Regions from separate parts of the Undibacterium sp. TC9W genome, predicted to be linked through region 1. Evidence: predicted binding sites of a transcription regulator. Region 1 holds the regulator's gene; the other holds the start of a gene.
The links. The regulator LexA, encoded in region 1, represses DNA repair genes until DNA is damaged. The targets are predictions, from matches to a motif close to ACTGTATNNNNATACAGT.

Region 1 (15,833 bases):
CACGACATCGATTTTGGCACCGATGGAATCACCGTCTTTGCGCAAGGCGTCCATGTAATCTTCAAGTTGCTGTATCAATGCAACATCAGTCGTTGGTGCAAAGAACGGGTTGCTTGTCGCATGTTCCCAGGCTTGAAATGGAATGACAATTTCACCCAGTTGACTCATACCACCATGAAACACTGTCCCATATTGCTGATTCAACCACTTTTTTGCGATTGCTGCGGCACCAACAACGGGCGCAGTCAAACGTGCAGAAGAGCGCCCACCACCACGCGGGTCGCGAATGCCGTATTTATTCCAGTAAGTGAAATCGGCATGACCTGGACGAAAAGTTTCGGTGATGTTGCCATAATCCTTACTGCGCTGGTCCTGGTTGCGGATCAGCAGACCTATCGGCGTACCTGTCGTCTTGCCCTGATATACACCGGACAGAATTTCCACCGTATCAGGCTCCTGGCGCTGGGTCACATGGCGGGACGTGCCGGGGCGGCGGCGGTCAAGTTCTGGCTGTATGTCTGCTTCAGACAATTCCATGCCCGGCGGGCAGCCATCAATCACGCATCCGATAGCTGGACCGTGGGATTCGCCGAAGGTTGTAACAGTAAACAAGGTGCCAAAAGTATTACCGGACATATTATTTCGAAAATGAGAGGTTAGACAGAATAAATTCCATTTTACCAGTGAAGCGCCCAGTACAGAATTTAGCCTCTGTATGATGCAGCAAAAGATTTCACTATTTTTCGCACATTCCAGTCAAATTCAGGGCATTTTTATCCCCGCTCGGGTGAATCTTGTTTTATTCTTACCAATGATAAATATTTGAAGCTTGGCTCGCGATACTTTTAATGTCATAGTTCCGCAAGGAACCAATTTTGCAGTGCCCTTACCATACGATATGCCAAGCATGGAGCCGCATTACAGATGAATTCAACGATCCACTCTTCTGAAGATGATCTGGTTTTCCTGGATGAACCAGACTGCGATGAAACTGCGGCGGCTTCGCGGCCCGCGCAGACTTGGCGGATCATGATTATTGATGATGATCCGGATGTCCACTCCGCCACAACCTTTGCGTTGGGCAGCCTGGAGATCCAGCACCGCGCCCTGAGTTTCCTGCACGCGTATTCCGCCGCAGAAGCCCGCGACATCCTGAAAAATGAAACCGATATTGCCATTATCCTGCTGGATGTGGTCATGGAGCAGGAGGACGCCGGCCTGCAACTGGTCAGCCATATCCGCAAGACCCTGGGCCTCACTGATGTCAGGATCATCCTGCGTACTGGCCAGCCAGGTTATGCGCCTGAAATTGATGCGATACGCGATTACGACATCAATGATTACAAAACCAAATCAGAACTGACGCGCACCAAGTTATATACCGCCGTCACCTCAGCCATACGCTCTTACGAACAGATTTGCGCCATCAGTGCCAGCAGGCGCGGCCTGGAAATGATTATTCATGCCAGCACCGAATTGATGGCACTCCAGGGTCTGCAAAATTTTGCAGCCGGGGTGCTGGTGCAGATTGCCGGCTTGTTAGGACTCAATACAGAGGGATTCGTGTGCGCCCGGCAGGTACCGGTAGAGTTACAAGAGGAAAGTGATGACCTGTACATTATCGCAGCCACTAATATGTACCTTGGCAGCCTGAATAAACCATTGGAACAATTGGGCAGCCATGCCGCTGGTGATATCGTTACACGCTCGCTGGAAGCCCGCCAGAGCGTGTTTGAAGCCGAATCGACCGCTCTTTATTTCAATAATGTCGCACAGAAGGACTTCACGCTTTATCTTAATACGGGCCTGCATCTGAATGAGATGGACAAGCGCCTGCTGGGTGTGTTCTGTGGCAATGTATCGGTAGGTCTGGACAATGTCATGCTGACTTCACGTTTGCATAACTACGCCTTCTATGACCCTCTGACAGGCTTGGCAAACCGCCTCAAGCTGCTGCAGACCTTGAATGAGACGCTGATGACCTCACTCAAAAACCACAGCTCACTGTCGCTCATAGACATAGACCATTTTGCCGAGACCAATGATGCACTTGGTCATCAGTTTGGTGACCAGCTTCTGTATTCCGTTGCGCAAAGACTGGTTGCCAATTTTGGTGAGCATTGCCAGTTGGCAAGGGTTGGCAGCGATACTTTTGCCTTGCTGGGCGACGAAAGCCTGGTATGCCCGGATAAGATCCTGGCTTTGTTCAACTCTCCCTTCGACGTTGATCAGCAAGACGTTCAGCTTTCAGCGACCATAGGTTTGATCAAGCTTGATGATTATGAAAGCGATGGCTCAGAAGCCCTGAAAGACACCAATATTGCCCTGAAGCGCGCCAAGATGAATCGTAGGGGTGGTTATGAATACTTCACCCGCAATATGGGGGTGGAGATAAGAGAGCGTGTCTTGCTCATGCACGCCCTGCGTGCAGCATTTGAGCAAAAGAAATTATTTCTGGTTTTCCAACCTCAAATTGACATGCGCGATGGCCGCGTACTTGGGGCAGAAGCCTTGTTGCGCTGGAAAACCGATGAAGGCAAATTCATCCCGCCGGATCAGTTTATTCCCATCGCCGAATATTCCGGCCTGATTGTCGATATAGGTGAATGGGTCTTGCGTACAGCCTGTCTTGAACTGGTGCACTTGCGCAGCCTGGGTTATACCAATTTCCAGATGGCCATCAATGTTTCACAAGTTCAGTTTTCACATCCCTTGTTCATGCAATCACTGAACAAGGCCTTGGCAGATACCCAGGTGCCACCGCAATATGTAGAACTGGAAATCACCGAGTCCATGGCAATGAAAGACCCGGAATTGCTGATCAAGACCCTGCACCAGATCAAGCAACTGGGCATGAGCATCTCGATTGATGACTTTGGTACCGGCTTCTCTTCACTGAGTCATCTGCAAAAACTCGATGTAGATAAATTGAAAATTGACCGCGCCTTTGTCAATGAAATCCAGAAAAATCCAAATGAAGGCAGCATTGCCAAAATGATTGTTCAACTTGGCAAAAACCTCGGGCTGTCCATTATTGCCGAAGGTGTGGAAAGTGAAATGCAGGCAAACACCCTGCTTTCTTACGATTGCCATATCGCTCAGGGTTATCTGTATTCCAAACCCCTGACCCGCGATGATTTGCATGCCTGGCTGGCAAGCAGATAATCACACTGCACGCAACAGGCCGGATTTTCTGGCCTGACGCTTGCAGCCAGACACCCACTCTTGCTACTCCCTGCGCCAGTAACCATGCATACTAAATGTGGCATTTTCCATTCTGTCCTGCATTTTTTGCAGACTGTCGCAAGTCACTATCAAAGCCAGCACGATTTCCCTACAGTATCAACATGGACTGAAAAGTCGCCAGCAGCCTGTGCATGACATCAGGCTGAAATGTCAGGGACAACCGTTAAAAGAGAAGCATCATGAATAATACCAACGCAGACACGATCAAGCAGCTCATCGCCGACCTGATGACCTGGCTTAGCAAAAGCTTTGATACAACGGCAGCCTGGGTGACCAAATTATCCTGGTGGAAGTTTTTCTTGTTTGCCATTATCACCATCACTGCAGGCAGCATGCTGCAGGACATGCTGTTCACGTCCGAAGAAAATGTCGTCATCAAAAAAAGCAACCCATCTGGCAAATCCAGCAAGGCAAAAAAAACCAGCAAAATCAGCGATGGTGATACCAGCATAGAAATAGACAATACTGGCCTGCGCATCCGCAAGAACAATACCGATGGCAAGGGTAAGTTCATAGAAATTGATGAGAATGGCATTCATATCAATAAAGATAACGGCATTGCGCCACCTGCTCCACCGGCACCCCCATCTGCCCCTGCAGCACCGAATGCGCCGTCCGGTCCCGATGCGACAACAGCACCAACACCCCCAACCCCGCCATCCATCTCTGACAGCGATGACATCCACATCAAATTACCCGCTGAAATAGCCAAACAGATCAGCGAAGAGATCAATGATGCAGTTGCCGATGCAGCCGATGAAGAAGTGCGCAGTTTTAAGCGCACGTCCTCCAAATGGTTTATCAATTTCGTGGTCTTGCTGGTATTTGGTCTGTTTGGCATGAAAGCCTTGATGAGTGGCAAAGTACGCGCCGAAGAAAAAGCCAAGGAAGCTGGCATGACGGCAGAGCGCGAATCCCTGCTACGCCAGGTCAGTGAAGCACAGATGCAAATGATGCAGGCACAGGTAGAGCCCCATTTCCTGTTCAATACCCTGGCCTCGGTTGAACATCTGATAGAAACCGATCCTCCACGTGCCGCCGCCATGCAGCGCAGCCTGATTGCTTATCTGCGTGCTGTCTTGCCACAAATGCGTGAAAATGCCAGCGTGACGAATTTAGGTCGGGAAGCGGATATGGTCAAATCTTATCTGGAATTGCTGAAAATGCGCATGGAAGAAAGATTGAATGTCGATTTCATCATGCCTGAAGGTTTGCGCAGTGCCTCTTTCCCGCCAATGATGTTGCAGTCGCTGGTCGAAAACGCTATCAAGCATGGCCTGGAATGTAAGGCAGAAGGCGGCACCATACGCTTCCATGCCGAGGTGGCGCATAACAAGTTGCGTGTCTCTGTGACGGACGATGGACTGGGATTTGGCGCCATGCCCAGCAACGGTACCGGACTGGGATTACAAAATATACGTGAACGCCTGAAATTGATTTACAAAGAAAAGGGTCAAATGATCATTACCCCTAATCAACCTAGTGGAGTTTGCGTTACTATAGAAATCCCTTACGAATTAGCCAACTAGATTTCAATTACGCTGACCATGCCTACTGCCATAATTGCTGATGATGAAAGACTGATGCGCGACCAGTTAAAGTCGCGCCTGGAACAGGTCTGGCCCGAACTGGAAATTCTGGACGAAGCCAAGAATGGTGAAGAAGCCGTCACCCTGGTAGAAACACATAAGCCAGACCTGGCTTTTCTCGACATACGCATGCCCGTCAAGACCGGGCTTGAAGCCGCCAAGGACATAGGCAACAAGGCGCATATTGTATTCATTACTGCTTATGACCAATATGCGATACAGGCTTTTGATCATGGCGCAGTTGATTATGTTTTGAAGCCCGCAGATATAGAGAGGCTGACGCGCACCGTAGAAAGACTCAAGGCCAGGTTAACTGCCCAAAGCCAGCCCAACGACATGAGCAGCATGCTGTCGCAATTGGCCAAGCAAATGGGCATCAGCCCCAAGCCAAATTACCTGCAATGGATACAGGCCTCGATAGGCCAGGAATTGCGCCTGATACCGGTAGAAGAAATTCTGTTCTTTCAGTCTGATGAAAAATATACGCGGGTACAGACAGCCACTTATGAAGCGTTGATACGCAAGCCTGTACGCGACTTGGCAGATGAACTCGACCCCGCCTTGTTCTGGCAAATCCACAGATCGACACTGGTGAACGCCAAAGCTATTTCAGGTGTAGTGCGCGACCTGCGTGGCCGCCATCTCGTGCAAATCAAAGGGCTGACAGAAAAGCTGGAAGTCAGCCGCAGTTTCGTGCATTTGTTCAAACAGATGTGAGCGCAAGCGTCCAAGAAAAAGCGCCTCAGTTCGTGTGAACTGAGGCGCTTTTTTATGCATCAATATTTTTCACTACAGGATATGTTTACCTATCCACCAGGCTATGGCTGCCACAAAAGCAGAAGCCGGGATTGTCAAAATCCATGCCCAGACGATATTGCCAGCAACACCCCAGCGCACTGCAGACATTTTTTGCGCTGAACCGACACCTACGATCGCACCAGTAATAGTGTGCGTTGTTGATACAGGAATACCCAGTACAGTTGCCATGATCAGGGTGATGGCACCACCGGTTTCCGCACAAAAACCACCGACAGGTTTGAGCTTGGTGATTTTCTGACCCATGGTCTTCACGATACGCCAGCCACCAAACAAAGTACCCAGGCCGATAGCTGCATAGCAGGAATACACTACCCAGCCTGGTGGACCTTTATCAGCTTCGCTGGAGTAACCCGCTGCAATCAAAAGCATCCAGATAATACCCATGGTCTTTTGCGCATCATTACCACCGTGACCAAGGCTGAAAACAGAAGCAGACACCAGTTGCAGACGGCGGAACCATTTATCCACTTTTCTTGGTGTCGATTTAACGAACAACCAGGAAACAATCAGCATCATCACCGACCCAAGCACAAAGCCCAGCAATGGTGACAAGACGATAAACAAAATGATCTTGTACAGACCTGCTGCAATCAGGGCTCCAGTACCTTCTTTGGCTACTGCAGCACCAATCAAGCCGCCGATAAGAGCATGGGAAGACGATGAAGGGATACCAAAATACCAGGTCACCAGATTCCAGAATATCGCCCCAACCAAAGCACCAAAGATCACATAGTGATCGACAATGACAGGATCAATCGTGCCCTTGCCTATGGTTTTGGCTACTGACAGATTAAAAACGAAAAAAGCAAAGACATTGAATAAGGCAGCCATGGCTACCGCCTGACTAGGCTTCAATACTCCCGTCGAAACAACGGTTGCGATTGCATTGGCGGCATCATGGAAGCCGTTCATGAAATCGAATAACAATGCCAGCACCACCAATAAGATGATGACGTGCAGGCTCATATGAAAGGATTGCATAAAAGTGAATTCCCTTGTTCGCTCTCTGCATTGACAGAGAACTGTTAAGCGTCAATTAAGCGTCAAAATAAAAAAGTCAGACGCTTAAGCGTTCTCAACAATAATGCCTTCTATGATATTGGCAACATCTTCACAACGATCCGTCACTGTTTCCAGTATTTCGTAGATCGCTTTAAGTTTGATCAGATTGCGGACATCAGGTTCATCGCGGAACAGTTTGGACATGGCAGCACGCATGACGTGATCCGCATCCGATTCCAGGCGGTCGATTTCTTCGCACAAGGCCAGGATTTCGCGGGAATTATCCATGTTATGCAACAAGGCCACGGCGGCCTTTACTTTTTCAGCGCAACCCAGGCAAAGTTCAGCCAGACGCTTTGCTTCTGGTGTGATTTCGCGGATATCGTACAAAGAGATAGTCTGACCAGCATCTTCCAGCAGGTCCAGAATATCATCCATACGTGTGATCAGTTTATGGATGTCATCACGGTCAAGTGGTGTGATGAAAGTTTTGTGCAACAATTCTATCGTATTGTAAGTGACAGTATCGGCCTGTTTTTCTATGCTCTCTATCGCGTGAACACGGATCTCCAGGTCATCAAAGTTCGTCATCAGGGCAACCATTTCCTTGGAGCCTTTGACACATAACTCAGCATGTTGATTGAAGAGTTCAAAAAATTTGCCCTCGGTGGGCATCAAGCGTCCAAACATTTTATTCTCACTGAAAATATAAGATTTCTAGAATTGTCCAGGAAAGTACATGCATACAAACATGCCTGACAACACTGTTCTACTTTTAAGTCTTTACAACACCACTTCGTCTCTACCAAGCAATCAATATCAGCTCATACTTTTTTCAATATTATTCGTTATCACCAAACACGGACAAATGACCGACATAGTTATCGAATTTGGTATATTCACCCAGGAAAGTCAGGCGCACACTACCAATAGGGCCGTTACGCTGCTTACCAATAATGATTTCTGCCGTACCCTTATCAGGAGAATCCGGGTTATATACCTGGTCACGATAAATAAACATGATGACGTCAGCATCCTGCTCAATCGCTCCAGATTCGCGCAAGTCAGACATGACGGGGCGTTTATTTGGTCTTTGCTCCAGAGAGCGGTTCAACTGGGATAAGGCAATCACTGGACAATGCAGTTCTTTTGCCAGGCCCTTCAAGTTACGGGAAATTTCAGAAATCTCAGTCGCACGGTTTTCGCCAGCACTATTGGCTGACATCAATTGCAGGTAATCGACAATTACCAGGCCCAGTTTGCCACACTGGCGCGCCAGGCGGCGTGAGCGTGCACGCAACTCAATTGAACTCAGCGCTGGTGTTTCATCAATGTACAACTGCGCATCATTCATTTTTTGTATCGCATGCGTCAGGCGGGGCCAGTCTTCATCAGTCAGCTTGCCGACCCGCAGGCGGCTTTGATCCAGACGACCTACCGAGCCCAGCATACGCATCGCCAACTGAGCACCGCCCATCTCCATGGAGAACACGGCAACTGGCAAACCACTGTCTATCGCCACGTTCTCACCTATGTTCAGCGAGAACGCGGTTTTACCCATGGAGGGACGTCCCGCCACAATAATCAGATCACCTGGCTGCAAACCTGAAGTCATTTTATCCAGATCAACAAAACCGGTAGGCACACCGGTAATATCGTTCTGGTTGTCGCGGTTATACAATTCATCAATGCGCTCGACGACTTGTGTCAACAAGGGCTGGATGGCCTGGAACCCTTGCGCCCCACGCGCGCCCTCTTCGGCAATCGCAAAAATCTTGGATTCAGCCGCGTCCAGCATTTGCTTGACCTCTTTCCCTTGCGGGTTGAAGGCATCTCCTGAAATCTCATCTGCCACTGTAATCAGCTTGCGCAAGACACCGCGGTCGCGCACGATCTCAGCGTAGCGGCGTATATTCGCAGCCGAAGGTGTATTCTGCGCAAGCGCGTTGAGGTAGGTCAGGCCACCGGCATCTTCTGCCTTGCCCACACCATTCAGTGCTTCATACACAGTGATGACGTCAGCAGGACGGGAGGAATTGATCAATTTGACCATGCACTGGAAAATGATCCTGTGGTCATAACGATAAAAATCTTCTTCGTTGATGAAGTCAGCAATACGATCCCAGGCGGCATTGTCAAGCAGCAGACCTCCGAGAACAGATTGCTCCGCTTCTATGGAATGGGGGGGGACACGCAAGGCATCAAGTTGAGGATCAGAACCAGCTTTCATGGCGCGCATTATAACCGTTAAATCAGACTATCAGAACGTCCCAGCATGGAGAAATGAACCAGTTTGTGACAAGTTTGTGACAAATAGCCAAATCACCAAAATTTCAGCCATCGGCATAAAAAAAGCCGGGAAAACCCGGCTTTTTTTGAATTTGCCAAGAAAGCAAATTAAGCGTGTTCGCCTACTACTGCAACATTAACATCTACAACAACGTCAGTATGCAAAGCAACAGAAACACTGTGCTCGCCAGCGATCTTCAACGGACCTTGTGGCAAACGTACTTGTGCTTTCTCTACTGCGAAACCTTGTTTAGTCAGGGCTTCAGCGATATCAGCATTAGTGACGGAACCAAACAAACGGCCATCTACACCAGATTTTTGAGTGATTTGTACGGTCAGACCGGACAGTTTTTCACCTTGAGCTTGAGCTGCTGCCAATTTGGCTGCCGCTGCTTTTTCCAGTTCAGCGCGTTTTGCTTCGAATTCAGCAACTGCAGCTGTCGTAGCACGACGAGCCATACGTTGTGGAATCAAAAAGTTACGTGCATAGCCGTCTTTAACACGAACTACATCACCCAGATTGCCGAGATTAACGACTTTATCCAACAGAATAACTTGCATATTTTTCTCCTTTACCTTGTCGTCAATTACGCTGTGTGCAAATCAGTGTATGGCAGCAACGCGAGGTAACGTGCACGTTTGATTGCAGTATCTACTTGACGTTGATACAGCGCTTTTGTACCGGTCAAACGCGCTGGCATGATTTTGCCGTTTTCTTGCACGAAATCTTTCAGTGTGTCGATGTCTTTGTAGTCAACTTTTTCTACATGTGCTGCTGTGAAGCGGCAGAATTTTTTGCGTTTGAACAAAGGGTTTTGTTGTTGACGCTTTTGCTTCAATTTGCTTTTGTCGAATTTTTTACCGAATGCCATTTTTGGCTCCTAATCTAGTAAATGTGTCTCGAATTCAGTGACGTGAAAAACGAGACTTTTGCTATTGCGATTTTTGCGCGCTAAAAAACCGGTGAATTCCATGGGATACTCCAGGGCAATTTCTGCAAAACGCTGTGATATTTCACCAGCAGCCATCGCAGAAATCTCAAACTCGACCTGCCGAACTGTGTTCGCCTCACGAGTTTCTGAGCTATGCATCAAGGTAGCAGAAGCTATCGGGATACCGGCCGGGGTGTAGCGCAATGCGCTTTTTTCCACAATCCGGGCTACGAGCTTCAGCTGATTCACTATTTTTTTACGCGACCTTTGTCAATTATTAAGCAGCAGGCGCTTCAACACGTTGCGCTTTTGCAGCATCTTCTTTCTGAACAGCTTTCATCATAGGAGAAGGTGTTGTTTCTGCTTTTTTCAATTTGACTGTCAGGTGACGCAAGACAGCATCGTTGAATTTGAATGCTGTTTCCAACTCGAGCAGAGTTTCAGCATCGCATTCGATGTTCAAGCAAACATAGTGTGCTTTTGCCAGTTTTTGAATCATGTAAGCCAATTGACGACGGCCCCAGTCTTCAACGCGGTGGATTTGACCACCACGGGCTACAACACTTGCCTTGTAGCGCTCGATCATTGCAGGAACTTGCTCGCTCTGATCTGGATGTACGATAAATACGATTTCATAATGACGCATATATTCTCCTTGTGGACAATAAAAATAGCCCGCCTCGGCGTCAAGACGAGTGCGGGAAGAGGAAAGCCGACAATAATAACCTAGTTTTTCATATTGATCAATTAGATCAGTGACTTAGGCAATTTATCTGCCAATTCCTCAAGGTAAATGAGGTATTTTTTTCACATTTCTCAGTAATTGCGCTCATTTTGACTTGCATATTCAGCTTTACTGTATAAAAATACAGACTGCTTGTATATACAGCACCTTAACACTAGAAAACGCCATGCTCAAACTTACTTCCCGCCAGGAACAAATCCTGAACCTGATCAAAGATGCCATTCAAAACACGGGCTTTCCTCCCACCCGTGCCGAGATTGCGACAGAACTGGGGTTTCGCTCGACCAATGCGGCAGAAGAACATCTGCAGGCCCTCGCACGCAAAGGCGTTATAGAAATTGCTGCTGGCACTTCACGCGGCATACGTTTGTTGGAGTCAGAGTTGTCTAGCCATATCACAGGCAAGCAACTGGCCTTGCCCCACCCTGCTCTGCTGCAACTAGCCCTGCCACTGGTTGGCCGGGTTGCAGCCGGCTCGCCGATACTGGCAAGTGAACATATTGAGTCTACTTACCACGTAGATCCCGCCCTGTTCTCTGCCAAACCAGACTTTTTACTGAAGGTACGTGGCATGTCCATGCGTGACGCTGGCATACTTGATGGCGACTTGCTGGCGGTTAAAAAGGCAGACAGTGCCCGCAATGGGCAGATCGTCGTCGCCCGCCTCGGTGATGATGTGACCGTCAAACGCTATAAAAAAACTGGCAACCTGATAGAACTGATGCCAGAGAACCCGGATTACCCTGTCATCAAGATTGGTGACGCAGGAGAAGATTTCGCGCTGGAAGGCCTGGCTGTCGGCCTCATGCGCAATTGGGTTTGAGGTCAGCCTGGGCGTGATTTTACCCTCTCGTTTACTTCACGCCCGGGCAGAATCTCAAGCTTATTTGCTTCTGCCTGCTGACAAGCCCACCTTACATCCTCCCATTAAGTGACTCACTCTCAGGCGAGATAAGCGACAGGCATAAAAAAACGTCCGGACTTTCCGGACGTTTTTCATTTCAGAGCAACGAGCTGTTACTTCAAAAACTTAGTGCTTAACAACCGTCGTGTCTGCAGGAGTTTCCGTCGGCGCTGTAGCCGGCGTTGCAGCCGCCACAGAAACAGGCTCATCCACCAAAGGAACAGGCTGAGTTTCCAGTGCAATTTCCAGGACCTTGTCTATCCAGCGTACCGGGATGATTTCCAGTTTGTTTTTGACATTGTCCGGGATCTCAGCCAGATCCTTGGCATTTTCCTCAGGTATCAATACTGTTTTGATACCACCACGATGAGCAGCCAGCAATTTCTCTTTTAGGCCACCGATAGGCAATACTTCACCACGCAAGGTGATTTCACCTGTCATGGCAACATCAGCACGAACCGGGATGCCAGTAAACACTGAGACCAGAGCAGTCGTCATGGCAATACCGGCAGATGGACCATCTTTTGGTGTTGCACCTTCTGGTACGTGGATATGGATATCACTCTTCTCGAACACATCCGCCTTGATACCCAGACGCTTGGCGCGGCTGCGTACCACTGTGCGGGCTGCTTCTATCGATTCTTTCATGACATCGCCCAAAGTACCTGTGCGGATGACGCCACCTTTACCTGGCATGTTTACAGCTTCTATGGTCAATAGATCACCACCAACTTCAGTCCAGGCCAAGCCAACTACCTGACCAATCTGGTTATCCTTGACGGCAACACCAAAGTCATAGCGGCGCACACCCAGGTACTTGTCCAGATTTTTTGAATTGACCGTGGCTTTTTTCTCGGTCTTTTTCAGCAAGAGCATTTTCACGACCTTGCGGCAAATCTTGGAGATTTCCCTTTCCAGCGAACGCACGCCAGCTTCACGGGTGTAATAGCGAATGATGTCGCGTATTGCACTCTCAGCCACAGTAATTTCGCCTTCTTTCAAACCATTGTTCTTGATTTGCTTAGGCAATAAATAACGCTGTGCAATGCTGGTTTTTTCATCTTCGGTATAACCTGACAGACGTATCACCTCCATCCTGTCCAGCAAAGCTGGCGGGATATTGTAGGAGTTGGACGTCGCCACAAACATGACGTCGGACAAATCGAAATCGACTTCGATATAGTGGTCCGAGAAAGTGTGATTTTGCTCAGGGTCCAATACCTCCAGCAAAGCCGATGAAGGATCACCGCGGAAATCGGCACCCATCTTATCGACTTCATCCAACAGGAACAGAGGATTACGCACACCAACCTTGGACAGACTTTGCAAAATCTTGCCCGGCATGGAGCCTATGTAAGTACGGCGATGACCGCGAATTTCTGCCTCATCACGCACGCCACCCAAGGCCATGCGCACAAACTTGCGGTTCGTGGCACGGGCGATGGACTGCCCCAGCGAGGTTTTACCCACACCTGGAGGACCTACCAGACACAAGATAGGTGCTTTCAGCTTATCGACGCGCTGTTGTACTGCAAGATATTCCAGGATGCGTTCTTTGACCTTATCCAGGCCAAAGTGTTCGTCTTCCAATACTTTTTCAGCATTCGTCAAATCATTGTTGACCTTGGATTTTTTCTTCCATGGCAAATTGACGATGGTATCGATGTAATTACGCACGACAGTAGCTTCTGCCGACATAGGCGACATCATTTTGAGTTTTTTCAACTCATTCTGTGCTTTGTCGCGGGCCTCTTTAGGCATTTTGGCGGCCAGGATTTTTTTCTCCAGCTCGTCAATATCAGCGCCCTCTTCGCCCTCGCCCAGCTCTTTTTGTATCGCCTTGACTTGCTCGTTCAGATAATACTCGCGTTGGGACTTTTCCATCTGGCGCTTGACGCGACCGCGGATACGTTTTTCGACTTGCAGGATATCAAGCTCACCTTCGAGCTGACCGAGTAAATGCTCAAGACGTTTTGCCACACTGAAAATTTCCAGGATGACTTGTTTTTGTTCCAGCTTCAAAGGCAGGTGCGCGGCGATGGTATCAGCCAGGCGACCAGCATCATCAATGCCAGACAGGGATGCCAGAATTTCTGGTGGGATTTTTTTGTTCAGTTTGACGTACTGGTCAAATTGCTGAACGATAGTACGGCGCATAGCCTCGACTTCTGACTCATCACCTTCATCGACGGCGATAGGTGTCAGGTCAGCAAAGAAATGCGATTCAGAATCATGGATCTTGCTGATGCGCGCACGTTGCGCACCTTCGACCAATACCTTGACGGTACCGTCGGGTAATTTCAGCATTTGCAGGATATTGGCAATACAGCCAATTTCGTAAATGTCATCTGCCGAAGGCTCATCCTTGGCAGCGGCTTTTTGGGCGGCAAGCATGATGCTCTTACCCTGATCCATGGCGGCTTCTAAGGCTTTAATGGATTTGGGGCGGCCCACAAACAGGGGGATTACCATGTGCGGGAATACAACGACATCACGCAGTGGCAACAACGGCAATTGGGTTTGTTCGGTAATCAGAGTAGTCGTCATGGCGCACCTTTCATAAATACTGGTTAACAATGTTGGCGCACTGGGCGGAAACACAAGCCCATTCTGGAAAAAAACAATAAAAAAAGCCACTCAGAGAGCTTCTCCGGGTAGCTTTACGATTGAAGCCAGAATCGTTTTGTTAAACCATTGTACTTCGAATCAAATAAAAAAAAGGCAAAATAAATAAAAATGGGGAGTTAAGTCCCCATTTTTGTTACTTCGAAGCAAACAATGCCATCAGGCGCCGGAAACTTTTGGCTGCTCATGGTAAATCAGCAATGGTTTTGCGCCATTAGTGATCGTACTCTCATCAATAACAACCTTCTCCACATTTTGGTGGCTAGGCAAGTCATACATGATGTCAAGCAAGGCATGCTCAAGGATGGAGCGCAAACCACGGGCACCGGTTTTACGCATGATCGCTTTCTTGGCAATGGCCTGCAAAGCGGCTGGGCGAATTTCCAGCTCAGTGCCTTCCATCTCCAGCAATTTTGCATATTGCTTGATCAGGGCATTTTTTGGCTCAACCAGAATCTGGATCAGGGCAGCCTCGTCCAGTTCGTTCAAAGTGGCGATAACAGGCAAACGACCAACCAGCTCGGGGATAAGACCGAACTTGATCAAATCTTGCGGCTCAGCATCTTGCATGACTTCGCTGGCGCTCTTTTCTGCCTGACTCTTGACGCTGGCAGAAAACCCTATGCCACTGCGCTCGGAACGGTCGGAAATGATCTTCGCCAGACCATCAAACGCGCCGCCGCAGATGAACATGATGTTGGTGGTATCAATCTGGATGAAATCCTGATTAGGATGCTTGCGGCCACCCTGAGGCGGTACAGATGCCATCGTACCTTCAACCAGCTTCAGCAGAGCCTGTTGCACGCCCTCACCGGACACGTCGCGGGTAATGGATGGATTATCAGATTTACGGGAAATCTTGTCGATTTCATCGATATAAACGATACCTTTTTGCGCGCGCTCGACTTCATAATTGCAATTTTGCAGCAATTTTTGAATGATGTTTTCTACGTCTTCACCAACATAGCCAGCTTCAGTCAGGGTAGTCGCATCGGCGATGACGAAAGGCACATTCAGCATGCGTGCCAGTGTTTGCGCCAGCAGGGTTTTACCTGAGCCAGTCGGACCTACCAGCAAGATATTACTCTTTGCCAGTTCAACATCGTCTTTTTTACCCAGGTGTTTGAGGCGCTTGTAATGGTTATATACCGCAACTGCCAGAATACGTTTAGCACCAAGCTGGCCAATGACGTATTGGTCCAGCAAGTCAGTGATTTCTTGCGGCGTAGGCAATTCAGTTTTCGCACTGGCAATATTATCAATTTCGGACACTTCGTCACGAATGATGTCATTGCACAAATCGATGCACTCGTCGCAGATGAATACGGATGGCCCAGCTATTAATTTTTTAACCTCATGCTGACTCTTGCCGCAAAACGAGCAATAGAGCAACTTTTCTCCGCTGGAGGATTTTTTATCGGGCATGATACGTATATGAAATAAACAAAATTAATCTATAAACTGATGATTAAACGCTGGCTGGACAGAGCCTGGACTCAGGCATCAGCAACGCATATTAAACATTAATAATCTCAGCTACTTGGTCTTGCATATTACCTGCAAAAACGTCTTTCGTCATGACATCAATATGCAACAATGGGAAGCAAAGAGATATTATAGAACAGAATAAAAAAACGCCCGGACCGTCATGGAACAGGCGTTCTTCTTTTGATAAGCAATGT
Region 2 (15,833 bases), on a different contig from region 1:
AGCCGACCAATTATCTAGTCCCCATGAGCGCGAACAGCTTTCCAGCAAATCCAGAACCACAAATGATCTCCAGCAGACAGCTGGTGGGCAAAGACAATACTTCGGGTAAAGGGGATTTTTACCCGGCACCTGATGGTGTGGCTGGCTGGTCATGGGGTGCATTTTTGCTGGCGATTTTTTGGACAGCCCGTCACAAACGCTGGATCAGTTTTTTTCTTCTCGTGGCTCCCATAGTCGCTAGCGTGGTCGGGCTTAATAACATAAGCAGCATTGGCAAAAGATGGATGGTTTTGCTGATTCTTTTTAGCCCTGTCATCAGTTTCTTTTGCGCTGTCAAAATTGGCCGCAACGCAAGACTATGGACCTGGCAAAACGTTTACTGGGATAGTCTGGAGCATTTCAAGAGCGCACAACGGAACTGGACACTTGTTGCATTCAGCCTGTATGCGCTGACGATTGCGCTAGCCGGCGCTGTAAAATATCCTGACATACAAAGAGAGGTCGCCAGGAAACAGCTTGACGCTAAAAATGAAGCAATCAGGAAAGAGCTGGTGTCGCATGGCCGTCACGCCGTTGCTGACGCGGTGAATATTGCAAAAGACGTTTCCCAGGGAGTTGGCGACTATATTCTTGCTCATCAGGCTTTCCCTAAAAATATCGCCCAGGCCGGTTTTGATTCCCAGCTACCAGACTATGTCAAGAGTATAGAAATTGACCAGAGGCATGGCCTGATCGCTGTCACGATGAATGTTGCTCCCTTCATAGCACAGACTTTTTATCTGGCACCCCGTTACGAAGGGGAAAAGGAAATTTTATGGAGATGTATGCGCGGTGATTTTTCTACCCTGGATATACCGCATGAATGCAGATACGATGCGACTGAGTTTTTTTACATCAGGCGGAAGTAAGAGACAGGTTCGCGGTATATCCCGGTGATCTTTATTGCTTGAGGTTTTCAGTAGCCACAGGGTTTTCCTTGCCACCAGCGGCTTGTTGGTCCAGTTCCTCAACCTTTAATAATTCTGCCGTCGTCAGGATGCCGACGCTGACGACATCGTAACCTTCAATGGTTTCACATTTGCGTGGATGGTCTAGCGTGCCTGCGGTACAAAAGCGGATATTGCCTGTTTTTTTGTCTGCACCCGGATAATGGAAAAACATCATGTCACCGGCGCTTTTGATATACATGGCCTGGTCCAGCAATGCATCTGGGAATTTGCCATCGGTGGCATTGAGCAACCATTCACGCAATCTGGGTATGGCTTCGGTACTGACTTCATGGGTTTCCTTATTATGTGGCCCGTGAAAACCTAGTTTTGTATTCGCCAGATTTTTGCTATCCAGCATGCGCCTTTCGGTGCCAGCCATGAAGATGATGGCACAAGAAGAAAAGCAATTGCCCTGAACGGCGGTATTGATTTTCCTGCCGCGTATCAATTGCGCGATGCCATAAGCTGCATTCAGGTCACCGCCCGGGCTTTCACTCAGCACGACATTGTGTACTTCACCACCAGACAGATTACGGCGAAAGCGTTGCGCATCGTCCGCCACCACCCTGCCATATAAAATCAGAGTGTCATTTGCCCGCAGCATGGTCATGGCAGCAGCAGGCCGGCTATGGAAAATCAAGCTTGTTGCCAGCAGAGCGAATACGGCAAACAAAGGAGGCAGACGTCGCATATTATTCCGAAAGAAATTATTGATATCGCATTATCCTTTGCTTGCACTACCAAGGCAATGTGCTATTGAATGAGGTCAAGTTGTGCCATCTTGCTTAAGAGTTTGTCCGTAGTTTCGGTACTTGCTGGCAGCATGGGCGCGCGCAGATTAGCCTGTATGAGCCCCAATGCTGCCAGCGCAGCCTTCAGCGGAGCCGGATTGGGTTCTTCAAACAGGGCCAGCATGACCGGTAGCAGCCGATAAAAAATACGCCTGGCCTGTGCCAGCTCACCTGTAGAGACCAATGCTTGCAAGCGCATGAAAAGATCAGGCCGCAGATGGGCAGACGCCAATATGCCGCCTGCACCGCCCAGGCATAGAGCAGAAAATAATTCATGGTCTTCTCCGGTCAGCACCTGTATGTCGCCGTCGGTGATGAGTTGCATGGTGGTTTGCAGATTGCCGCCGCAATCCTTGATGGCGACGATATTCGGATGTTTTGCCAATTGCTGCAGCGTGGGTAATTCCATATTTACGCCCGTGCGGTAAGGGATGTTGTACAGCAGTACCGGCACAGCAGAGGCCCCGGCAATTTCATTGAAGTAGTGCATGATGCCCGCCTGTGATGGCCGTATGTAATACGGTGGCGTGACCAGTACTCCAGCAAGCTGTCTTTGCCCTATGACTGCCAGCCTGTGCAAGACTTGCCCCATATGATTGCCGCTCAAGCCCATGATGACTTGATTGGGCGATACCACGGCCAACACCGCATCCAGCACTTGCAATTGTTCTTCTTCACTGAGTGCGGCTGCTTCGCCGGTGGAGCCACAGACGACCAGGCCCGTGACACCTTCCTTGATCAACTTGCTTGCCAGCGCCTGCAGTGCGGGTAAATCCACTGCCGCGTCCGGGCCATTGCAAAATGGCGTTATCAGAGCGACCCAGATGCCAGAAAAATCGTCGCGCCTGTTGTGATGAATGGATTCAATATGAGTGTTGCTGGAATTGCTATTGCTATTATTGCTGCTGGACATGCCTGTTCTCCTGTGGACCGGTTAAAGACCCGCAGGGAGTTGACATACAGCGCAAAGGGGGAGAGTACCGTTTTTGCCATCCTGTCAGCTCACCTGACGGGACAGCACGCCCCGGTCAGATGAGCGTCTGTTTCTTGGCTTTAGCAAAGACCATACACAAAGCAGTGCTGCTTTGTGCGTGTACTTGATCTTTGACTTGAGTTTGCATAATGAAATGTGGATGAAATTTCTATTGCGATTGAAATGATTATCTGCGCGTGCAGCCAGGCCTGTCAAGCCTGCCGACAATAAATTTTGCCTGATTTTGCCTGACTCAGGGAGTGGAAAACAGGCTGGCAGGCATAGTCCCGTATAATCTGCCTATGCAAAATTTACTCCACAACTTAAATCCCGAACAACTGGCTGCCGTGACCTTGCCGGCGCAGTCTGCCCTGATTTTGGCTGGTGCCGGTTCTGGCAAGACACGCGTGCTGACTACCCGCATCGCCTGGCTGATACAGACTGGTCAGGTCTCGCCCGGTGGCATACTGGCCGTGACCTTTACAAACAAGGCCGCCAAGGAAATGCTGACGCGTTTGTCTGCCATGTTGCCGATTAATACACGCGGCATGTGGATAGGTACTTTCCATGGCCTGTGTAACCGCCTCTTGCGCGCCCATCATCGCGATGCTGGTTTGCCATCGACGTTCCAGATTCTTGATTCTGGCGACCAGTTATCCTTCATCAAGCGTTTGCTGAAGGCGAACAATATCGATGATGAAAAGTTCCCACCCAAGACCCTGATGTATTTTATCAATGGTGCCAAGGACCAGGGTTTGCGTGCAGCGCAAGTCGATGCCTATGATGACTTCAACCGCAAGCTGGTTGGTTTGTATGATCTGTATGACACGCAATGCCAGCGTGAAGGTGTGGTTGATTTTGCTGAACTCCTGTTGCGTACCTATGAATTGCTGAGCCGCAACCAGCCGCTGCGTGAGCATTATCAGGACAGGTTCCGCCATATCCTCGTCGATGAGTTCCAGGATACCAATGACCTGCAATACAAGTGGCTGAAGCTGATGGCGGGCGAGGGTGGTAAAAAAGGTGGTGCAGTGTTTGCCGTCGGTGATGATGACCAGAGTATCTATGCCTTCCGTGGTGCCAATGTCGGCAATATGTCCGCCTTTGAGCGTGAATTTCAGGTACAGAACCTGATCAAGCTGGAGCAGAATTACCGCTCGCACGGCCACATCCTCGATAGTGCCAATGTACTCATAGAACACAATAGCAAGCGACTGGGCAAGAATTTGCGTACGGATGCTGGTCATGGTGAGCCGGTGCGCATCATGGAATCAAGTAGCGATATACAAGAAGCCAACTGGATCATAGAAGAGGCCAAGAACCTGATACGTGAAGGTTCGCTGCGTAGCGAGATTGCGATACTGTATCGTTCGAACGCGCAGTCACGTGTCATAGAACATGCGCTGTTCACGGCGAATATCCCTTACCGCGTTTATGGCGGCCAGCGCTTTTTCGAGCGTGCCGAGATCAAGCATGCGATCGCCTATCTGCAATTGATGGATAACCCGCACAATGATTCTGCCTTCTTGCGCGTGGTAAATTTTCCTACCCGTGGCATAGGTGCGCGCTCGCTGGAGCAATTGCAGGATGTCGCCAGACAGCAGAATATTTCCATGTATGCGGCAGTACCTTATGTGGCTGGCAAGGCTGGTTCTTCTCTGGCGAACTTTGTCAAATTGATCGAAGGTGCACGTTTTGAAACCCAGAACCTGCCCTTGCCCGAGATGGTCAAGATTGTGCTGGAAGTCAGCAGTCTGCTGACGCATTACCAGACTGAAAAAGAAGGTGCAGACCGCATAGAAAACTTGGAGCAGCTCGTCAGCGCTGCCACCCTTTTCGTATCAGAAGAAGGCTTTAATAAGGAGGCACCTGCCTTTGCCGGCCCTGCCAGTAGTGCGGCTGTTTTACTGCAGAGCGAGAATGGTGATCAGATCATCGATGCCGACGCGGCCTTGCCAACGGTGATGTCACCGCTGTCAGCCTTCCTGTCGCATGCTTCTCTCGAGGCGGGTGACAACCAGGCACAGGCCGGGCAAGATGCCATGCAGTTGATGACGGTGCATTCCGCCAAGGGCCTGGAGTTTGATGCGGTATTTATTACCGGTCTCGAAGAAGGCTTGTTCCCGCATGAAAACAGTGCGCAGGAAGACAGTGGTGTAGAAGAAGAACGCCGCCTCATGTATGTGGCGATTACACGGGCGCGCAAACGCCTGTACCTGAGTTTTTCACAAACCCGTATGCTGCATGGCCAGACCCGTTACAACATGCGTTCCCGCTTCCTTGATGAGTTGCCGGAAGAATCATTGAAGTGGCTGACACCACGGGTACAGCCGACCTGGTTTGGAAATAAAAAGTCCGCCTGGGATGAAGCGCCTGACGATGCCGCGAATCGTATTGCTCAGACCTTCAAGAAGAGTAATGACGCCATGACTTGGCGCATAGGCCAGAATGTGGAGCATGCCAAATTTGGTGAGGGCGTCATTGTGAATCTGAATGGCGGTGGCGGCAGTGGCAGCCTCAGAGCACAAATTAATTTCGGCAAGTTTGGCATGAAGGAGCTGGACTTGAGCATCGCCAAGCTGGAAAAAATATAAGCAAAAGACGAACGCGCAGTCCAGGGGCTGCGTGTTCGTTGCTCAGTTGCCCGGTTGTTTCAGTTGCTCAAGTTTATAGGCTGGCCCTCTTCAGTCCTTTGCTTTTCAAGACCTTCAGGCTTTAAATATAGTAAGCCGTCGTCGTCATGACCTTGGCCATGAGTTTCATGCCTGCCTGCACGGGAGCAGGCAGGGTGCTGGCCCCCAAAGCCTGTGCTGCCGCACCGTGGGCAATTTCATCGACGCGCATCTGTTCTACTACTGCGCGTGAGCGCTGGTCTTCTGCCGGTAATTTCTTGAGATGGCTGGCCAGGTGTGCCTCTACCTGTTTTTCTGTTTCAACAACAAATCCCAGACTGACGGCATCACCAAACCTGGCGGCTAGTGTGCCACAGGCATAGGCCCCGGCATACCACAGTGGATTCAGGAAGCTGGTATGTGAATTCAGTTCATGCAACCTTTTTGCCGTCCAGGCCAAGTGGTCTTCTTCTTCTACACCGGAATGCTCGAACTGCTGTCGTATATCTTCCGTATGCGCATTTGCCCCCTGAGAGTCGTATAGGGCCTGGGCACAAATTTCGCCGACATGATTAACGCGCATCAAACCTGCACTATGGGATTTTTCCTGTTCGGACAAATTGCCATCGGGCATATCATGTCCAGGATAGGTGCGCCTGGACATGGCCTGGCCGCTGACCACACGCAAGGCGCGGTCAAACTTGCTGATCATTTGGTCAAGGCTGACACTGGGAAATGTTATTGGAAGATTCATATTGTTTTTAAGCATGTAATGATGGAGCGATGAGCCATACCAGACTGGATAGTGTCTATTGTAGGAAGAATTAAGGATACGCGCCATCAGACCAAGTCTGGAAACCTACAGAAAACTTAAGATTGTAATAATAAGAAAGTAGATGCTTGTTGCGATAACACCACATAAAATTTGCTTAAAAACGATCGTTCGCAAATTCTCTTTGCCCAAATTCCTTTAATTTGTTTCAATGGAACCTAGCTTCTTAATCAGCAGGTTTCGAAGTCTTGGCAAGACTAAATTCGTAAAATAATGGCCGAAGCTTTTCAGGTGTGGCCGCATAAATTAATAATTTTGGAGACGCTTTCAATGAAAAAATCGATACTGGCATTCGCAGTCTTGAGCGCATTTGCAGCAACCGCTTCCGCACAATCTTCAGTCGTCATCTACGGTATTATCGACGCAGCCGTTGTAGCTACTACCAACCAGACACCAACTGGTGGTTCCAAATTCTCCATGGATGCTGGTCAGTTACTGACCTCCCGTTGGGGTATCAAAGGTTCTGAGGACCTGGGCGGCGGTTTGAAAGCTAACTTCAATCTGGAAGGCACACTGGCCAATGACACAGGTACTGCAGGTGCCGGTTTTGGCGGTAACGTATTTAATCAGGCCGGTAACAATACATCCCTGTTTGATCGTCTGGCATGGGTAGGTTTGTCTGGTGATTTCGGTACAGTCACTCTGGGCCGTAACAATATTCTGGGTGTGGATTCTGTCGGTCTGGCTGATCCTATCAGCCTGGCACACGCAGGTTCCAATCCTAACGTGATGTTCAGCGCCTTGAATGCTGGCGCATTCTTTGGTGGCTTCGGTACTAACCAGGGCGGTACTGCTCTGCGTCAAAACAATTCCATCAAATACGTTTCTCCTCTGATGTCCGGTTTCGGCGGCGCGCTTATGTACGGCTTCGGTGAAAAAGCAGGCGACAATACTGCGAGCAACTATGCTGGTCTGTCCGGCTTCTTCACAGATGGTACAAACGGTGCAGCCCTGTCTTACGCAAAACTGCGTGACAATGCCAATGTCTCCAATCTGTCTGGCTGGGCTGGTGGCGCCAAATTCAAGATCACTCCATCTGTGATGTTGCGTGGTACTTACTCCAGCAATAAAGTTGAAGGCAATGTGAAGATTGATGCATTGCCAAGCGCAAATGGCCGCAAGATTGCTGTCATAGGCCTGGGCGCAGATTTCACTTTGTCTGATCAGACAACATTGACTACTGCCTATTACAATACCAAACGCTCTGGCGATATCGATGGTAAAGCTGATCAGTACATCTTGCTGGGTAAATATGCATTCAGCAAACGTACAACTGCTTACGCTTCCCTGACATATGCAAAAGCTGGTTCTGTTAATGCACAAGATGTTTCCTTGGCACTGGGCATCATTGGTGCAGGCAATAGTTCTGCAACACGTACAGCAGTAGGCGTATTGCACGCATTCTGATTGTAGATAGAAAGTTTTACTTGCAAAGGTCGCCTAAGGCGACCTTTGCAATTTTGTTTTTGTTTCATTTTTATTGGTAATAATGTAATTTTTCAGCGCTTGTCCGACATTATCGATGTTAAATAAATGGCATTGAAATTATTGCTTTTAAGGCAATTTTTGTTGCTTATTCGAGACAAAACACCCCCATATTCCCTCCAAAAGCCGATTTAGCTTGGCTGCCTGACACCATTTTTGGTCAAATACGTTAACTTCTTTTTAGCTGTCTTGTCGGTTCTTAAGTATTTGCGCTCTTCGTGCAATCAATGTTTTGGCTCTGTTTTGCGCGAACTGTGCTTAATGTAGTTCAATATCAATGTGAAATCCTTTGGAGAAATATCAATGAAAAAATCACTCATCGCTCTGTCAGTTTTGGCTGCTGTTGCTGGTACAGCGCAAGCTCAATCTTCCGTCACTATCTACGGTGTAGTTGATATGGCTTTGCAACATCAAAACACTGGCGATCCTGCTGGCTCTACTCTGGGTCTGGATAGTGGTATTCAATCCGGTTCCCGTCTGGGCTTCAAAGGCTCTGAAGATCTGGGTGGCGGTCTGAAAGCAAATTTCCAATTGGAAATGGGTATCAATGCTGATACAGGTAGCTCCGCTCAAGGTGGTCGTGCATTCGGTCGTCAAGCTTACGTAGGTTTGTCTGGTGATTTCGGTGCGGTTAACTTCGGCCGTCAATACACACCAGCATTCGTTGCAATCGACAGCTTCGATCCATTCGGCACTGGTATCACTAGCGGTACAGCAGGTAGCGGTACTTCCGGCCTGGGCGCTGCAGCTTACTTCGACCACGGTGGCGTTCGTATCAACAACTCCGCTATCTACAACACAACTAACCTGGGTGGTTTCGTAGGTACTGTTGCTTATGGTTTCGGTGAAGTTGCTGGTAACACAACAGCTGGCCGTTACATCGGTTTCTCTGGTGCTTACACTGCTGGTCCTCTGTTTGCTGAACTGTCATACAGCAATGCGCAAAATGCTACTGGTACTAATGCAACTAAGAGCTACTTGCTGGCTGGTACATACAACTTTGACGTAGTGACAGCACATGCTGGTTTTTCTTCCATCAAAGATGATGGCGTAGGCGCAGCTGCTCTGGATCGTCGCGTATGGTTGCTGGGTGCGACAGTACCAGTTGGCTCTGGCAATATCATCGCCAGCTACATCCGTTCCACTAACCAAAACAGCCTGTTGAAAGCTGCTAACGGTACACAATTGGCTCTGGGTTACACATACTCCCTGTCCAAGCGTACTAACCTGTACACTTCGATCTCCCGCGCAAGCAACGACGCAAACATCAACCTGGGTAGCGCTGATTCTTCAGCAACTTTCCATCCAGTTCCTAACGGCGCTGATGTACGTCTGGTTAACGTTGGTATCCGTCACAAGTTCTAATTTAATGCTGACTTAGGTCAGTTTTAAAAAAGAGTCTGGCAAGATTGAGAAGGCACTCTTGATGAGTGCTTTCTCTTTTCGCGTTTTCTTTGTGAAGTGTTTCTCACAATGCTGGCAGCGGCTGCCAGGCTGAATTGCCAATAAAGTTTATGCGCTTCTGCAAAAGAAAAAGGCTGACATGTACCGCATGTCAGCCTTTTTCTTTCAGATAATCAGTGTTTCACACGGAGGGGCGCCGCAACATCTGATACTTGGCGGTTTTAAGCAAAACTGACACTCAGACCCGGCAATGGGATGCCAGAGAAAGCAGTCCCCCAGGTTTGCCCGGCCTGTACCGGGTAAGCATCAGTCCAGGTGCCGGTGGTGATGATTTCACCTGCCTGCAAAGGAAGGAACTGTGGCTGCTTTTGCAGCAGGCCATGCAGGTGCCAGATCGCATGCAATGGGCTATCCAGCACATTACTGCCATAGCCAGCGCTCAGCAGTGTGCCATCGCATGACAGCGAGACACTGGCATTGGCCAGCAGCTCAGCCAGATGCTGGCGACTGGCGCTCGACAAGATGCGCGGTTCACCGATCAGCAGGGTGCCATGCAAGCCCAGTGCGGCTATCGCATCGGCTGCCTCAAATTTCCAGTCAGGGTAGGGGCTGACGACGATCTCTATGCCATGTGCCATCCATTCCAGGCAATCTGCGAGTTCTTCTATGCAAGCGTCGGCAGCCGGCGTCCTGCCGAGCTTGAATACCACTTCCGGTTCTATGCGTGGCTGCAGCGCGCCTGTCAGGCTTTGGTAGGCATGGTTATCTTCAACATAGCGCACCGTGCTGTCAAACAAGCTGCTCCAGATTGGTTCGCAGATGGCAGCTTTCTCACCATACTTATTCCACAGCTTGCGGTTAGTGAAACCAAGTTTGCGGCCTATGCAAACTTCGCCTTCGGCGGCACGGATGGTGTCAGACGCTTTGGCAATGTCATAAGCATCGTTAATGCTCAGCTCAAATTGCCAGCTTAGGGGATTGATATGCTGGGTACGCGCCCTGGCCTCAAGGACGGCATAAGCATGTTGTTCGGCTAGTAGGGACATGGCATCAAGTTCGGTTGGATTGAGCACAAACCATGGGAGGGGTCAGCGTTTAGCTACCACCCCATAAGTCGCCGTTATTGCCCGATCTGGGCATGGTCACGCCAAAATGCTCATACGCGGACGGAGTTGCTATCCTGCCTCTGGGCGTGCGTTGCAAAAAACCCTGCTGTATCAGATAGGGTTCCAGTACATCTTCTATGGTGTCGCGTTCTTCTCCTATGGCAGCAGCGACGTTATCCAGACCTACCGGGCCACCGCCAAATTTAAAGAGGATGGCTTCCAGCAGTTTTCTGTCCATCAAATCAAAACCAACGGCATCGACATCCAGCATCTTCAATGCTGCATCGGCAATGGCCTTGGTGATTTCACCATTGCCTTTGACCTCGGCATAATCACGTACCCGCCGCAACAGACGATTGGCAATACGCGGTGTGCCACGTGCCCGCTTGGCAATTTCACGCGCACCATCCGCCTGTATCGGTGCGCCCAGCAACGATGCGGAGCGGGTCACGATCTTGGTCAATTCTTCAGGTGTATAAAATTCCAGTCGGGCGACAATCCCAAAACGGTCGCGCAGCGGGTTGGTCAACATGCCGGCGCGGGTAGTGGCGCCAACCAGGGTAAAAGGCTGCAAATCCAGCTTCACCGAGCGGGCTGCCGGGCCCTCGCCTATCATGATGTCGATCTGGTAGTCTTCCAGCGCCGGGTACAAAATCTCTTCTACGACAGGCGACAGGCGATGTATCTCATCGATGAAAAGCACATCATTGGCTTCCAGATTTGTCAGCAAGGCAGCCAGATCACCAGCTCGCTCCAGAACAGGGCCAGAAGTCTGGCGCAGGTTGACACCCATCTCACGCGCAATGATGTGAGCCAGCGTGGTTTTACCCAGGCCCGGCGGGCCAAACAGCAAGGTGTGATCAAGCGCTTCACTACGCTGCCTGGCTGCTGTAATGAAAATCTCCAGCTGGCCACGTATTTTTTCCTGGCCCACATATTCATCAAGCTGCTTGGGGCGCAGGGCGCGTTCTATCGCCTCCTCGTTGGGCGAGCTCGGCGTGGCCGAGATAATGCGTGGCTCGCTGAAGTTGGATGAAAGATTGTCGGTCTGTATCGTCATCGCTTAGCCTTTGGACAATGCTTTCAATGCCAGCTTGATGCCATCAGAGACGCCACTACCTGCGGGCACGGATTTCATCGCCAGCAAGGCTTCCTTGTCGGAGTAACCAAGTGCCTGCAAGGCATTCAGGATATCGGCGCTATGGTCACCCGCAGCCAGTGCGGCAGTGGCATTACCCAGGTCAGCACCGAGCTTACCTTTGAGTTCCAGCAACAAACGTTCAGCAGTTTTTTTGCCTATCCCAGGTACGCGGGTCAGGCGCCCTGCTTCTTGCAGTGTGATTGCCTGGGCCAGATCGGCTACCGACATGCCAGACAAAATAGAGAGGGCAGTGCGGGCACCGACACCGCTGATCTTGATCAATTGCTTGAAGGTGCTGCGTTCTTCTGCCGTGCCAAAACCAAACAGCACATGGGCATCTTCGCGTATCGCCAGATGCGTCAGCAAGACCACTTTTTCACCCAGATGCGGCAGGTTATAAAAGGTACTCATAGGCACATCGACTTCATAGCCCACACCCTGGCAATCGACCAGCAATTGCGGAGGATTCTTTTCTATCAGAGTGCCTGCAATGCGACCTATCATGGGACTGCTTTCATACTGTATGAATAAGCAGTGATAGTAAACGATTCTTGCGCGTTTGACGAGGCTCGCAGGGAAATTATATTGATATTGCGATACTGCAATTAAGCTTATGCATGCCAGTTATACGATCTGGCGCGGGCATAGTGCAGCTGCAATGAGCTTGCAGCCCCGTATCAGCCGACCAGACGGCCACCCTTGACGCGCAAGCCCTTCTTCGCCAGTCCCGGTGCAATTGCCCCCAGGGTTGCCAGGGTATCACCACTGTGGGCATGACAAATCGCTACGCCCAGCGCATCGGCAGCATCGCTTCCAGGCAGGCCAGACAAAGCAAGCAGGCGCTGCACCATGTCCTGCACCTGTTCTTTCTTGGCACGGCCATGGCCGACCACGCCTTGCTTGACCTGTAAGGCCGTATATTCAGCCACTGACAGGTCCGCCGCCACCAGCGCACAAATCGCTGCTCCACGGGCTTGCCCCAGCAACAGGGTGGATTGTGGATTGACGTTGACGAAAACTTTTTCTATGGCCGCGCAATCTGGCTGGTAAGTGCGTACTATTTCTGAAACACCAGCCAGTATGGTCTTCAAACGTTCTGGCAAAGTACCATCAATGGTCTTTATCGTGCCCGAGGCGATATACGTCAGCTTGCTGCCCTGTTTATGGATGACGCCAAAACCGGTGGTACGCAAGCCGGGGTCTATGCCTAGGATTTTCATGAGGGCTTCTGAGTGTGTGTTAGATGTGGTGCTGTGCTGCTACAGGAATTATTGCTGATGAGTATAGCGTATCAGCGAGCTAGTTTTATTGCTCGCTAAGTAAGTGAGTAATTGCTTCTGATGATTAGTATTGGTATTTGTAATTGATGCGCATCAGTAAGGAAATATAATGCAGGCCCGGTTGGTCTGCAACGGTGTTTGCGGTATGTATTGAAGGCCAGCCCCTCCCGCAGCTGACGCACTCCAGCCGCCAAGTTTTATTTCACAGGCTTCCAGGCTTTGACTTCTGCATCGACTTTGCTTTTGCTCTCAGCGGGCAATACTGCTACCAGCGGGGGTAAATAGTCGCGTGCAACTTGATTGCCGTTGGCAAGAGATAGCTTGGTCCAGAAATAGGCGGCCTGTTCATCTCTGGCTACACCTACCACTTCACCAATCGTTGCCGCCAGGTCTTTCTGTGTTTTGTCCCAGTCCTTGTCAAGTGGACCGGCAACGGTGCTGGCTGCAGCGCGGCTGTCTATATTCAAGATTTTGCCGCTAGCGTAGATCCTGCCCAGGTCGAGTTGTGCATTGGCATCGCCGCGTTCTGCTGCTTTGCGCAGCCAATAAAGGGCTTGTTTCCCGTCATCGGGTGATTCTTTGCGAGACAGATAAAGCAAAGCCAGCACGTGCTGTGCATTAGAATAATTTTGTTCAGCAGCGCGACGCAGCCAGATCGACCCTTGCCGCCAGTCTTCTGGCACGCCTTTGCCAGTGATATACGCCATTCCCAGAATGTATTCTGCATCTGCGGCCCCCTGGTTGGCTGCCTGGCGAAACCAGAATGCGGCCTGGGGTAAATTTTCTGGCACACCGACGCCTGCCAGGTACATGCCGCCCAGCATCGTTTGTGCCATGGACATTTCCTGCAAGGCAGCCTGGCGATACCAGTGCACTGCCTGCTGTGCGTCTCTGCCCACAAAAGAACCGGTGTGATACATCCAGCCCAAGCCAAATTGCGCCTTGGCATTTCCCTGCTCGGCGGCTTTGCGGTACAAGACCACCGCTTGCTTTTCATCCTTGGGTACACCGCTGCCTGTGGCATACATTTCACCCAGGCTCAACTGTGCAGCGGCACTTCCCTGATCGGCCGCTTTGCGATACCAGACTGCTGCTTCTTGTTCATCCCTGGTTACGCCCATGCCACTTTGATAGAGTCCACCCAGATTATTCTGCGCCCCTGCATTTCCTTGCTGCGCAGCCTTCACATACCAGCCAGCAGCTTGTTGCGCATCTTTGGCTACTCCAGTGCCCGTCTGATACATCCAGCCCAGACTCGATTGTGCCCGGGCCTCTCCCTGATCAGCGGCTTTACGATACCAAAGGGCCGCTTGCTGATAATCTTTTGCTATACCACGACCTTCGAAATACATCCGACCCATACTATTCTGTGAAACTGAAAGCCCCTGATCCGCTGCCTTGCGGTACCAGTGCACCGCTTGTTGTTCATCTTTTTTTATCTCATCCATGCCGTCCTGATAGATGACGCCAAGATTGTTTTGCGCTTCTTTATTCCCCTGTTGTGCAGCCTGCAGATACCATTGAGCAGCTTGTCGCACGTCTTTAACTACACCCTGGCCTTTTTCATAAAGCCAACCCAGATTATTCTGCGAATTGACATTGCCTTGCTGTGCGGCCTTCAGATACCAGTAGGCCGCTTGTTGCATATCTTTGGACAGGCCAGAACCAGTTTGGTACATCCAGCCCAAGCTGTACTGTGTCCTGTCATTTCCCTGATCGGCTGCTTTGCGGTACCAGTGGGCGGCTTGTTGCAAGTCTTTGGCCACGCCCCGGCCTTCAAAATACATGCCCGCCAACTTGAGCTGTGCAGCGGCTTCGCCTTTATCAGCAAGCCTGGTAGTTTCTATCAAGTCCGCACTGTAATTCTGTTGGTTGGCGGCGGGATGATCAGGCTCTGAGGCCGATACATAGCTGGCAGGCCACAAACTCAGGGCCATCAGAGCGGCGCAAGTTAAGGTAGACAATGTCGTCTTTCTTAGATAAATCATTCGTCATGCATCCTGTGGGAATTCTTCGGCACGGCAATATAGTGCTGCCTTGTAGCCATCTTGTGTGAGGCGGCATTGTCGCATATGGTCTTTGCTTACAAGTTATGGACAATGCGTATTGTTGAGCTGATGTACTCAGGTGATGTCGGTAGTAATAAGGCGCCTGCAATAAAAAACGGCCCTGAATAATCAGGGCCGCACATACCTCATTTAATACATCTATCCCGCATCAATGACGGAAATGACGCGTACCCGTATAAACCATCACGACACCACGTTCATCCGCAGCATCAATCACTTCCTGATCACGCATGGAGCCACCCGGGTGGATCACGCAAGTCGCACCAGCATCGACGACGACATCCAGACCATCGCGGAAGGGGAAGAACGCGTCAGACGCGACAGCAGAACCAGTCAAAGTCAAACCAGCATTCTGTGCCTTGATCGAAGCGATGCGGGCGGAGTCTATGCGGCTCATCTGACCAGCGCCTACACCCAGTGTCATGCCATTGCCGCAGAAAACAATTGCATTTGATTTGACATACTTGGCCACGCGCCAGGCGAACATCATATCAGCCATTTGCTGTGGAGTTGGCTGCAATTTTGAGACGACACGCAGTTCTTCCTGCAAGACGTTTTTGGCATCAGGCGCCTGCACCAGCAAGCCACCACCAACACGTTTCATGTCATACAGGTTGAAGCCATTGCCCAGAGAAATTTCCAGCAGACGTACGTTTTGTTTTGCTGCAAAAATCTGTTTCGCTTCGGCAGTGAAAGATGGCGCGATCAATACTTCAACGAATTGCTTGGCGACGATTTCAGCAGCCTTGCCATCAAGTTCGCGGTTGAAGGCGATGATGCCGCCAAACGCAGAAGTCGGGTCAGTCTGCAAAGCCTTGCTGTAAGCTTCAAACGGTGTCGCACCCAAAGCCACACCACAAGGGTTGGCATGCTTGACGATGACGCAGGCAGATTCAGCAAAAGACTTCACGCATTCCCATGCGGCATCAGCATCAGCGATATTGTTGTAAGACAGTTCCTTGCCTTGCAATTGCTTGTAGTTGGCCAGTGAACCTTCGAGAGATTTCAGGTCGCGATAGAAGGCGGCAGACTGATGCGGGTTTTCACCGTAACGCATTTCCTGCACTTTTTCAAAATGCAGGTTCAGGGTTTGTGGATAAGCGCTGCGTGTCGCGTGCGCCTTGTCTTCACCCAGGCTGGTCAGGTAATTG

Region 2: a site for LexA is predicted at 11,852-11,869, ahead of ruvA (Holliday junction branch migration protein RuvA). Genes of this name have one in related genera too.

Annotation. Positions count from the first base shown of each region.
Region 1 is NZ_JBMPPJ010000005.1:324,451-340,283, forward strand. It holds gene aroC (chorismate synthase) at 1-636, opposite strand, end outside; gene ACO0LN_RS09345 (GGDEF/EAL domain-containing response regulator) at 925-3,165, shown strand; gene ACO0LN_RS09350 (sensor histidine kinase) at 3,426-4,775, shown strand; gene ACO0LN_RS09355 (LytR/AlgR family response regulator transcription factor) at 4,794-5,552, shown strand; gene ACO0LN_RS09360 (inorganic phosphate transporter) at 5,625-6,635, opposite strand; gene ACO0LN_RS09365 (DUF47 domain-containing protein) at 6,720-7,346, opposite strand; gene ACO0LN_RS09370 (replicative DNA helicase) at 7,498-8,886, opposite strand; gene rplI (50S ribosomal protein L9) at 9,054-9,506, opposite strand; gene rpsR (30S ribosomal protein S18) at 9,533-9,817, opposite strand; gene priB (primosomal replication protein N) at 9,827-10,126, opposite strand; gene rpsF (30S ribosomal protein S6) at 10,155-10,523, opposite strand; gene lexA (transcriptional repressor LexA) at 10,789-11,445, shown strand; gene lon (endopeptidase La) at 11,653-14,073, opposite strand; gene clpX (ATP-dependent Clp protease ATP-binding subunit ClpX) at 14,311-15,576, opposite strand.
Region 2 is NZ_JBMPPJ010000004.1:26,956-42,788, forward strand. It holds gene ACO0LN_RS06085 (DUF2628 domain-containing protein) at 24-908, shown strand; gene ACO0LN_RS06090 (hypothetical protein) at 940-1,680, opposite strand; gene dapA (4-hydroxy-tetrahydrodipicolinate synthase) at 1,743-2,693, opposite strand; gene ACO0LN_RS06100 (UvrD-helicase domain-containing protein) at 3,056-5,347, shown strand; gene coq7 (2-polyprenyl-3-methyl-6-methoxy-1,4-benzoquinone monooxygenase) at 5,469-6,119, opposite strand; gene ACO0LN_RS06110 (porin) at 6,468-7,604, shown strand; gene ACO0LN_RS06115 (porin) at 7,986-9,047, shown strand; gene ACO0LN_RS06120 (2-keto-4-pentenoate hydratase) at 9,308-10,132, opposite strand; gene ruvB (Holliday junction branch migration DNA helicase RuvB) at 10,182-11,252, opposite strand; gene ruvA (Holliday junction branch migration protein RuvA) at 11,256-11,837, opposite strand; gene ruvC (crossover junction endodeoxyribonuclease RuvC) at 12,011-12,553, opposite strand; gene ACO0LN_RS06140 (tetratricopeptide repeat protein) at 12,811-14,577, opposite strand; gene purH (bifunctional phosphoribosylaminoimidazolecarboxamide formyltransferase/IMP cyclohydrolase) at 14,831-15,833, opposite strand, start outside.